DNA from 2 places in the Serratia plymuthica genome. Region 1 is predicted to be linked to the other one. Evidence: predicted binding sites of a transcription regulator. Region 1 holds the regulator's gene; the other holds the start of a gene.
What was found. Region 1 encodes CRP, which controls carbon source genes, mostly activating them, when cyclic AMP is high. Its sites were predicted from a motif close to ATGTGANNNNNNTCACAT; they were not measured.
Positions count from the first base shown of each region.

Region 1 (4,424 bases):
GCGCAGCGCCTGTTGATCTTTCTCCAGCGCCTGATGGGCGTTCTTGCGCAGCAGGCCGCTTTGCCATTGTGGCCACAGCCAGATGGTGCCGCCGAACACCAACACGCAACCGATCAGGGTATCGATCAGACGAGGGATCAGGAAATGCGTGCCGTTCAACGCCAGCAGTTGCAGGGTATAGACCGCCGTCACCGTAAAGCCTATCACCGCCAGCCCGTAGTTTTTACGCGAAACCAGATAGGCTGCCAGCGTGATGACCAACATCACGCTCAGGGTCGCGCCCTCGGGCATTTGCAATTGCAGCAACCCGGCGGCGATCACCAGCCCGGCCAATGTGCCGAGCGCACGGTGCTGGATGCGTACCCGAGTCGCGTTATAGCCGTTCTGGCTTACCAGCATGATGGTCAGCAGGATCCAGTAAGGCTTTGGCAGGTTGAAAAACATGCCCAGGCTGCTGCCTGCCGCCAACATCACGCCTAACCGGGCCGCATTGCGCAGGGCGTTGGATTTGAGTGACAGGTAGCTGAACAGCGCCGGCCAGAACGGCAGGCGGTTTTGATTGGCCATCAGATCACGGCGATATAACGGATGCTGGGTGCGCAGCAGGCGAGCGATGCGGCTGAAGTGGTAGTAACAGAACTGGCCCACCGGGTTGTCGGGGTGTTGTGCTGCCACTTTTTCCAGGGCCGCCAGCTCGTGGGTCATACTGAAGCGCTGGGAGTATTGATGGTAGAGAATATCGTGCGCCACCGTGCGCAACCGGCCGGCAATCACCTGCGCATTGCGGCGGATAATCGCCTCGGCCTGGCTCTGCTCCACCAACTTTTGCACTTCTTCCGGCAGGTGCAGGCTGACGGTAATGTGTTCCTGTAAATCCAGCGCGACCTGAAAGGTTCGCTGCAGGCGTTTTTGCTCGAGATTATTGGCGTGCGGCAAAAAGTTGAGCTGCTGATACAGCAGGCTGATCAGGTCCATCACTTTTTGCTGGCGCACCAGCAGTGGCGGTAACGCGGTTTGCGGATCGGTATGTTGGGTTAACAGGGAATACTTGGCTTCGAAGTAGTCCGCCAGTTCCAGATAAAGCTGGCTCAGCGATTCGCGCATCGGCTGTTCTTTCCACAGCTTGAACCAGAACCAGGTGAACAGGCCGTACCAGGCCGTCCCCACCACATACAGCACGGGGGCGTACCACAGCGGTACCGTGCCGGCCATGCTGAGCGAAAAGATGGCGGCGATCAACGCGGCGGGGAGCAGGCGGGCATGCAACGGGCTGATTTCGCCGCTGACGCCGAGCAGCAGAGCCAGGCCGAGCATCAACGCCGGCAGCGGCAGTTGCCACAGCAACGCCTGCTGCAGCAACAGGCTGCTGAGTGCAAACAGTGAGCCGCCGACGATCAGGCGTTTGAAAAAACGTTTGTGGGGTGTGTCCAGCCCGGCGATGTTACAGCAGGCGGGAACCAGGGAAAACAGCAGGCCGAGTTGCAGGTGGCCGATCAGCAGACCAAAGAGCACTGGCAGACACAGCACCAGCGTTTGCCGCAGTGCGTAATTGACTTCCGGGTGGTAAATCAGTCGACGCCACATGATCGGCCGGGGCATAAAAAAACGGCGCGAATCATCGCGCCGTTTTTTCAGTGATTAACGCGTGCCGTAAACGACAATGGTTTTGCCGTGGGCGGAGATCAGGTTTTGATCTTCCAGCATTTTCAGAATGCGGCCGACGGTTTCACGTGAACAACCGACGATCTGGCCAATTTCCTGGCGGGTGATTTTGATCTGCATGCCGTCTGGGTGAGTCATGGCATCGGGCTGCTTCGCCAGGTTCAGCAACGTTTGCGCGATGCGGCCGGTAACGTCCAGGAAGGCGAGGTTACCCACTTTCTCCGAGGTTACTTGCAGGCGGCTTGCCATCTGCGCTGACAGGCGCATCAGGATATCCGGGTTGACCTGAATCAGCTGGCGGAATTTCTTGTAGGAAATCTCAGCCACTTCACAGGCGGTCTTCGCCCTGACCCAGGCGCTACGCTCCTGGCCTTCTTCAAATAATCCAAGCTCGCCGATGAAATCCCCCTGGTTAAGGTAGGACAGGATCATCTCTTTACCTTCTTCATCTTTAATCAGCACCGCGACGGAGCCTTTTACGATGTAGTAAAGCGTTTCGGCTTTTTCACCTTGGTGAATCAGCGTACTTTTGGATGGATATTTGTGGATATGGCAATGAGACAGGAACCATTCGAGTGTAGGGTCTGTTTGCGGTTTGCCGAGAACCATTCGCTGTTATCCTCTGTTGTTATCGCTGCCTTGTGTCACAGGGGTCAGAGTTCCCTGTAAAACGTGCTGTCGCCGTTGTTTTAAGGGTGGCTGGCAGCAGGTTTTGAGGCGTGTCATGAATATACGCTGTCGCTCTAGCATATTAACTTGCCGGGAGCGCTGCAAGCTACATTCTATTAACATACCGGTAAAGGAGCCTTTCTCTGGGAGTTTCCCTGAAATCAGTGTCCCGGAAAGATTTATTGCGGCTCTGTTTGTAGCACAGAGTGAGGCGGGTGTCTCGTGTTGTCTTGCTCGCGCATGATTAGCATCAGGTTCCGTTGCCAGTTTCTATGCGAAAGCGTACCCTGATTTTAAGAAATTAACCGGAGTGACCAGCATGCAGGCGAGAGTTAAGTGGGTAGAAGGGTTGACGTTTCTGGGTGAGTCCTCGTCCGGTCATCAGGTATTGATGGATGGCAACGCCGGCGATAAAGCACCCAGCCCAATGGAAATGGTGCTGATGTCGGTGGGCGGATGCAGCGCTATCGACGTGGTGTCGATCCTGAAAAAAGGGCGGAATGACGTGCGTGATTGCGAGGTGAAACTGACCTCCGAACGGCGTGAAGAAGCGCCGCGCGTATTTACCCATATCAACCTGCATTTTATCGTGACCGGCAAAGATCTGACCGACAAGATCGTGGAACGTGCGGTGAATCTCTCCGCCGAGAAATATTGTTCGGTATCGCTGATGCTGAACAAGGCCGCCAGCGTGACCCACAGCTTTGAAATCCGCGCCGTGGCGTAAAACGCGAGCAGAAAGGGGCGCGGCCTGCCGCCGCGCACCGGCCCATTACTCGATTTTTTTGCCTTCCAGCAGTTGCTGCACCAGCGGCGCCATGATCAGCTCCATCGCCAGCCCCATTTTGCCGCCCGGCACGACCAGCGTATTGATGTGCGAGATAAAAGATCCTTGCAGCATCGCCAGCAGGTAAGGGAAATCGATCTGATCCAGACCACGGAAATGAATCACCACAAAGCTTTCATCCAGTGAAGGGATGGCTTTGGCGGCGAACGGGTTGGAGGTATCGACCGTCGGCACGCGCTGGAAGTTGATGTGGGTGCGCGAAAACTGCGGCGTGATGTAGTTGATATAGTCCTCCATCGAACGCACGACCGAATCCATCACCGCCTCACGTGAATGGCCGCGCTCGCCGGTATCGCGGATCAGCTTTTGGATCCACTCCAGGTTAACGATCGGTACCACGCCGACCAGCAGATCGACATGTTTGGCCACGTCGGTATGGTCGGTAACCACGCCGCCATGCAACCCTTCATAGAACAGCACGTCGGTCGGCGCCGGCAGCGCCTCCCACGGCGTAAAGGTGCCGGGTACCTGGTTATAGGGCACCGCTTCGTCGTAGGTATGAAGATATTTGCGTGACCGTCCGGTACCGTTCTTGCCGTACTCGATAAAGCTCTGCTGCAGCAGGCCGAAGTCGTTGGCCTCCGGCCCGAAATAGCTGATATGACGACCCAGATCGCGCGCTTTGCGGATCGCCGCGTCCATTTCCGGCCGGGTATAGCGGTGGAAGCTGTCGCCTTCCAGCTCCGCCGCGCGGATGTTCAACTGCTGGAATATCTTGCGGAACGCCACGCTGGTGGTGGTGGTGCCGGCGCCGCTGGAGCCGGTCACTGCGATAACGGGATGTTTGGCGGACATGGTGGTTGTCACTCCGTGTTAAATGCGCCGGCGTCAGAGTAGGGTTATTGGTCTGTTTGACGCCCTTTCGCCAAGGGCAAAATTCCGCGCGCGGGTTTGCAATGGTTCATTGTTACCTGATTTTTTCCGTCAGTCATAGAACCGGCTGACACTAAATTTCTTCCTGCCCGGCGCGGAACTGCCCGCGTGGCATGATGTTGACGGTTTCATGCAGTTCTGACCACACCAGCAGCACTTCGCCGTTTTGCAACTGGCGGCGAACGTCTTCCACTTTCTGCTCCAGCGAACGTTCGTGTTCGCCGTAGTCGGTGCCCTCGCGCAGCACAAAGGATTCGATCAGGCTGTTCAGCGTCTCGGTTTCCAGTTCTTTCCAGGGGATAATCACGTTGCGGGTTCCAGATAAGGGGAAAGCCAGGATGGAATGCGGTATTCCAGCCACATGTGGGGTTTG
Region 1 is NZ_CP068771.1:3,869,953-3,874,376, forward strand. It holds gene JK621_RS17975 (YccS/YhfK family putative transporter) at 1-1,584, opposite strand, end outside; gene crp (cAMP-activated global transcriptional regulator CRP) at 1,639-2,271, opposite strand; gene JK621_RS17985 (OsmC family protein) at 2,651-3,058, shown strand; gene JK621_RS17990 (phosphoribulokinase) at 3,104-3,973, opposite strand; gene JK621_RS17995 (YheU family protein) at 4,125-4,358, opposite strand; gene JK621_RS18000 (hydrolase) at 4,355-4,424, opposite strand, start outside.

Region 2 (4,424 bases), 2.5 Mb from region 1:
TCTCCAGTTCGTCAGACAGCGCCAGTTGGTAGCCCTGATCGACCCGGTCCATCAGCAGCGTGGCGATATCCAGGTCTTTCGGGCCGAACGAATCCGGCAGATAATCGCCAAGCGTGGCCGGCTCACGGCCGGGCAGGCGAATTTGCAGGCCGCTACCGCTGTTCAGTTCATTCATAAACTGGCGGCAGTGGCCGCAAGGCGTGTAGTTAACGGTGATGGAGGCCAGACCAGGTTCACCGCGCAACCAGGCGTGGGTCACCGCGCACTGTTCCGCATGGATGGTTTGTTGCATCGGCGCACCGCTGAATTCCATATTGGCGCCAAAATAGAGATTGCCGCTCTGGCCGCGGGCAATGGCGCCGACGTGGAAATGGGAGATCGGCGTTAACGAGCAGGCCGCTGCCAGAGGCAACAGGGCAAATGCCAGAGCATCATCATCCAGCCCGCAGCGCTGCTTGATCGCGTCTACCTGCTGCGCCTCGAACATGGCCGGAAAAGCAGGCGCATCAAAATAAGGCAGCAGGACGGATTGCAATGTCGCGGACAGTTCGCCGAAAGCGGTGTGAAAACGCGGGTGCATAGAAACTCTCTCTACAGGTTAACGGGATAACATTTTAGGCAGCCTTTTGGCAATAAAGTGTGATTAAAGTCTCTTTATTGATGAAATCAATGCAATGAAAACGATAAATGCGGGATGTATCGCAAGTTTCTAACCCGTTAACCGAACAAATGCAGCAACACCGGGAAGACAAAGGGCGCCAGCAGCGAAGTGATAATCCCGCAAATCACCAGCGCCAGCGAGCTGAAGGCGCCTTCCTGGTAGTCCATTTCCGCACAGCGTGCCGTGCCTATGGCGTGCGAAGCGGTGCCCATCGCCAGGCCGCGTGCAGAACGGGTGGTGATTTTCAGTACTCTGAACAGCGAATGGCCGAATATCGAGCCGAATATGCCGGCGAAAATAACGCAGACGGCGCTGATGGCGGGGATGCCGCCAAGGGATCCCGCTACCGCCATGGCGATCGGCGTAGTGACGGATTTCGGCATGATCGACGCGGCAATTTCCGGCGTTGCGCCCATCCACAGCGCGATGGCGCCGCCGCTGATCATCGCCGTCATGCTGCCGATAAAGCACACTGCGATAATCGACTTCCAGCGGGCGCGGATCTGATGCAACTGCTCATACAGCGGGAAGGCCAGCGCCACCACCGCCGGTTGCAGCAAGTCGTTGAGGATCTTGCTGCCCTGAAAATAGCGTTCATAGGGAATGCCGGTCAGCAGCAGCAGGGGAATGATCACCGCCATGGAAACCAGCAGCGGGTTCAGCAGCGGCATCTTCAGCCGTTGTGCCAGCCAGCGTGCAGCAAAGTAGACCAGCAAGGTTAACGGCAATGACCACCAGATTTCATGGATCATTTTTTACCCTCCGCAGGTTCGTCACTGCCGATGATTTTACGCTCGCGGTGAAAATAGTGAGAGGTGCAGGCGACGACGATCAGCACCATCAGGGTGCTGATCACGCAGGAAACCACCAGCGGGCTGAGATGTTCGATGATTTGCTCGTAATAGTTCATCACGCCGACGCCAATCGGCACGAACAGCAGCACCATATAGCGGATCAGCAGATGACAACCGGGCTTGACCCACTTCGCCGGCAAAATTTGGCTGGAGAGCAGGGCAAACAGGAGCAGCATGCCGATAATGCTACCGGGAATGGCGATCGGCAGTAGCGCTGTAATGGCATTGCCGGCAAACAAGCAGAGGTAGATAAGGACGATTGCCCTCAGGTATTTCCAGCACAGTGTAAGCACGTTTGCCATCACCTTTTCCCGTTTAACTGATGTATTCATCATACAATTAAACTGTGACCTGCGCCACAAATCACACCATGAATTCTCTCTATGACACCGATGCTGACAGCACCGGCGAAAGGTCGCGCGCGGCCTTATTCCACGTGTGTGACGATCGCATTGAGTGACTGCTTTTGCGCCAGCCGGTGGCCGAGGAAAAAGAATAGCAGGCTCAATAACGCGGCGGCAATCAACATCAAAAACATCAATGGCGGTGCGGCGTAGCTGAGGATAAAACCGCAGATCACCGGGTTGATGGCGCCGCCCAACGCACTGAGGTTTTGCACGCCATAGTAGCTGCCTTTCAGATGCGGCGGCGCGATAAAGTCGATGAACATATATTCCACCGGGATGACGATAATCTCCCCCAGCGTGAATATCGCCATGGCCACGGCCCACAGCCACACGGATTGCCCCGCCAGCATAAAACCGATCAGCCCGACAATGAAAAACGCCGTGCCCAGCGCCAGCCAGCGCAGCATGTTTTCCTGACGCATGCCCCGGCTCAGCAAATACTGCAACGCGATGACGATGCAGGCATTGACGATCATCACCACGCCAATGATTTTGTACGCGAATTCGGCGTTCGAGACGATAATCAGGTATTGCGACAGGTAGCCGGTGAACTGGCCGAAAACGACCGCCCCCAGCGTACTGCCGAGCGTAAAGTAAATCAGCCGGCGATCGCTGCGCAGGATGGCCAGCGTCTGACGAAAGTCAGGCAATGTGGTCGGTGCGGATTCGGCTGCCGCAGGCTGACCTGGGTGCAACTGCCCACGCAGACGAAAGCTCAGCGTCGCCACCGTCAATAAGGCCAGCCCACCGGAGAGGTAGAACGGCAGCAGCGGGTTCAGCCCGGCCACCATCACGCCCAGAGATGACCCCATGGCCCAGCCGACATTCACCAGCGTGTAGTTGAGCGAAAAGGCTTTTATGCGCTGCGTGACCGGCAGCCAGTCGGCAAAGCACGCTTTAATGGTGATGCCCAGCACCGAATAGGCAGTATGCAGGATCGCCAGCACCAGAACGATGCCGCCCGGGCGCGGGATCCACGGGATGGCGAAAAAGCTCAGGGCGAACAGTAAAATGGAAAGCAGGATCAAGGTGTTTTTGTTGAACTTGTCCACCAGGTAGCCGCCATACAGGCTGGCGAAAATGCCGATCGTCAGGCTGATGCCCAGAATAATGCCGACGCTTTTCGGCAAAAGGTGGAAATGCCCGGTGAGGTAAATGGTAATGAACGGCAGCGTGACGCCGCGGCCTATGGTCAATACCAGCGAGCTGGCCAGCAGTGCGATGATCAGCGGTGGGAATCCCTTCATGTCAGACCTGTTTATGCATACAGTTATTAAGCGATGTTGATAACATAGCTTATTTTGGCCGGCTGGGAAGATGTTGTATGAAAAAAAGAGGCAACCTCCGCGACTTTCAAGCGGCCGTTGCCTTAGGGGGGCTGCATGCAGCCCCCCTGTTCTGCCTGGAGGGAGCGGAGGAAGGTTATTTTCCCGATTTGGCTTGCAGCGTGGCGAACCACGGCTGGATAAAATCGCTGCTGCTGCCCCAGCCCGGGATGATTTTTGCCAGCCCGGCCACGTTGACCGGCCCCGGCTGGCTGGCCAGCAACGCCTGCGGAATAGACGCCGCCTTGAACTCATAGGTTGCAGGCGTAGCTTCACCGGCAATCTTGTTCGCCACCAGACGCAGATTTACCGCACCAATCAGCTTGGTATCCACCGCGACGCTGACCTTCCACGGGCTATTGGCTTCGCGCATCAGCTGCAGATCCTGATTGGAAATATCGATGCTGTAGAGTTTGATTTCGGTACGGCCGTTTTCTTTCAGCGCCTTGTAGGCACCCTGACTAAAGGCGTCCCAGGTGCCCCAGATAGCGTCAATCTTGCCTTTCGGGTACTTGGCCAGTACGGCGCCCACCTTGTTGGCGGTGTCACCCTGCACGTCCGATGACACTGCGCCGATCGATTCCAGCTCGTGAATGCCCGGGTTTTGCTTCAGCAACTGCTGGTAGGCCGCCTGACGGCGCTCCATCGGCGGGAAACCGGCAACCCAAAGCTTGATGATATTGGCCTTCCCGTTGAAGTCTTTTATCAGTTGGCCGAACGACTCATTTGCCAGCGAAGCGTCATCCTGCTGCGACACAGTTACGCCGGGAATGCTGCCGCTGACGTCGGTATCAAACACGGACACGGCAATGCCCGCCGCCGCAATGCGTTTGACCAAATCGGTGGAATAGGGCGCACGGCCCTGCGAGAGAATAATGCCGTCATATTTTTGGCTGATGGCCTGGTTCACGAAGTCTTGAAAACGCGCGTCGTCACCGTTACTGAGGAAGGTATCGACCTTAAAGCCCAGCTTGCGTCCCTCCTGGATGGCGCCCGCCAGAAACTGAGTGGTGTTGTCGTCTGAACCCAGGTTACGGATCACCGCAACGCGGATCGGCCCCTGATGCTGGGCGATGGCGGTTGGCACCGGAGCCGGCGTGGAGGATTCTGCGGCGAACAGCGGCAGAGCGGCCAGCAGGCCAATGGCCAGTAGTGGTGTGTTTATCGTTTTCATTAT
Region 2 is NZ_CP068771.1:1,343,988-1,348,411, forward strand. It holds gene cdd (cytidine deaminase) at 1-580, opposite strand, end outside; gene JK621_RS06430 (CidB/LrgB family autolysis modulator) at 718-1,413, opposite strand; gene JK621_RS06435 (CidA/LrgA family protein) at 1,410-1,817, opposite strand; gene JK621_RS06440 (MFS transporter) at 1,943-3,169, opposite strand; gene JK621_RS06445 (sugar ABC transporter substrate-binding protein) at 3,345-4,421, opposite strand.
Region 2: JK621_RS06435 (CidA/LrgA family protein) is a predicted target of CRP. The motif match lies at 1,860-1,877, and genes of this name have one in related genera.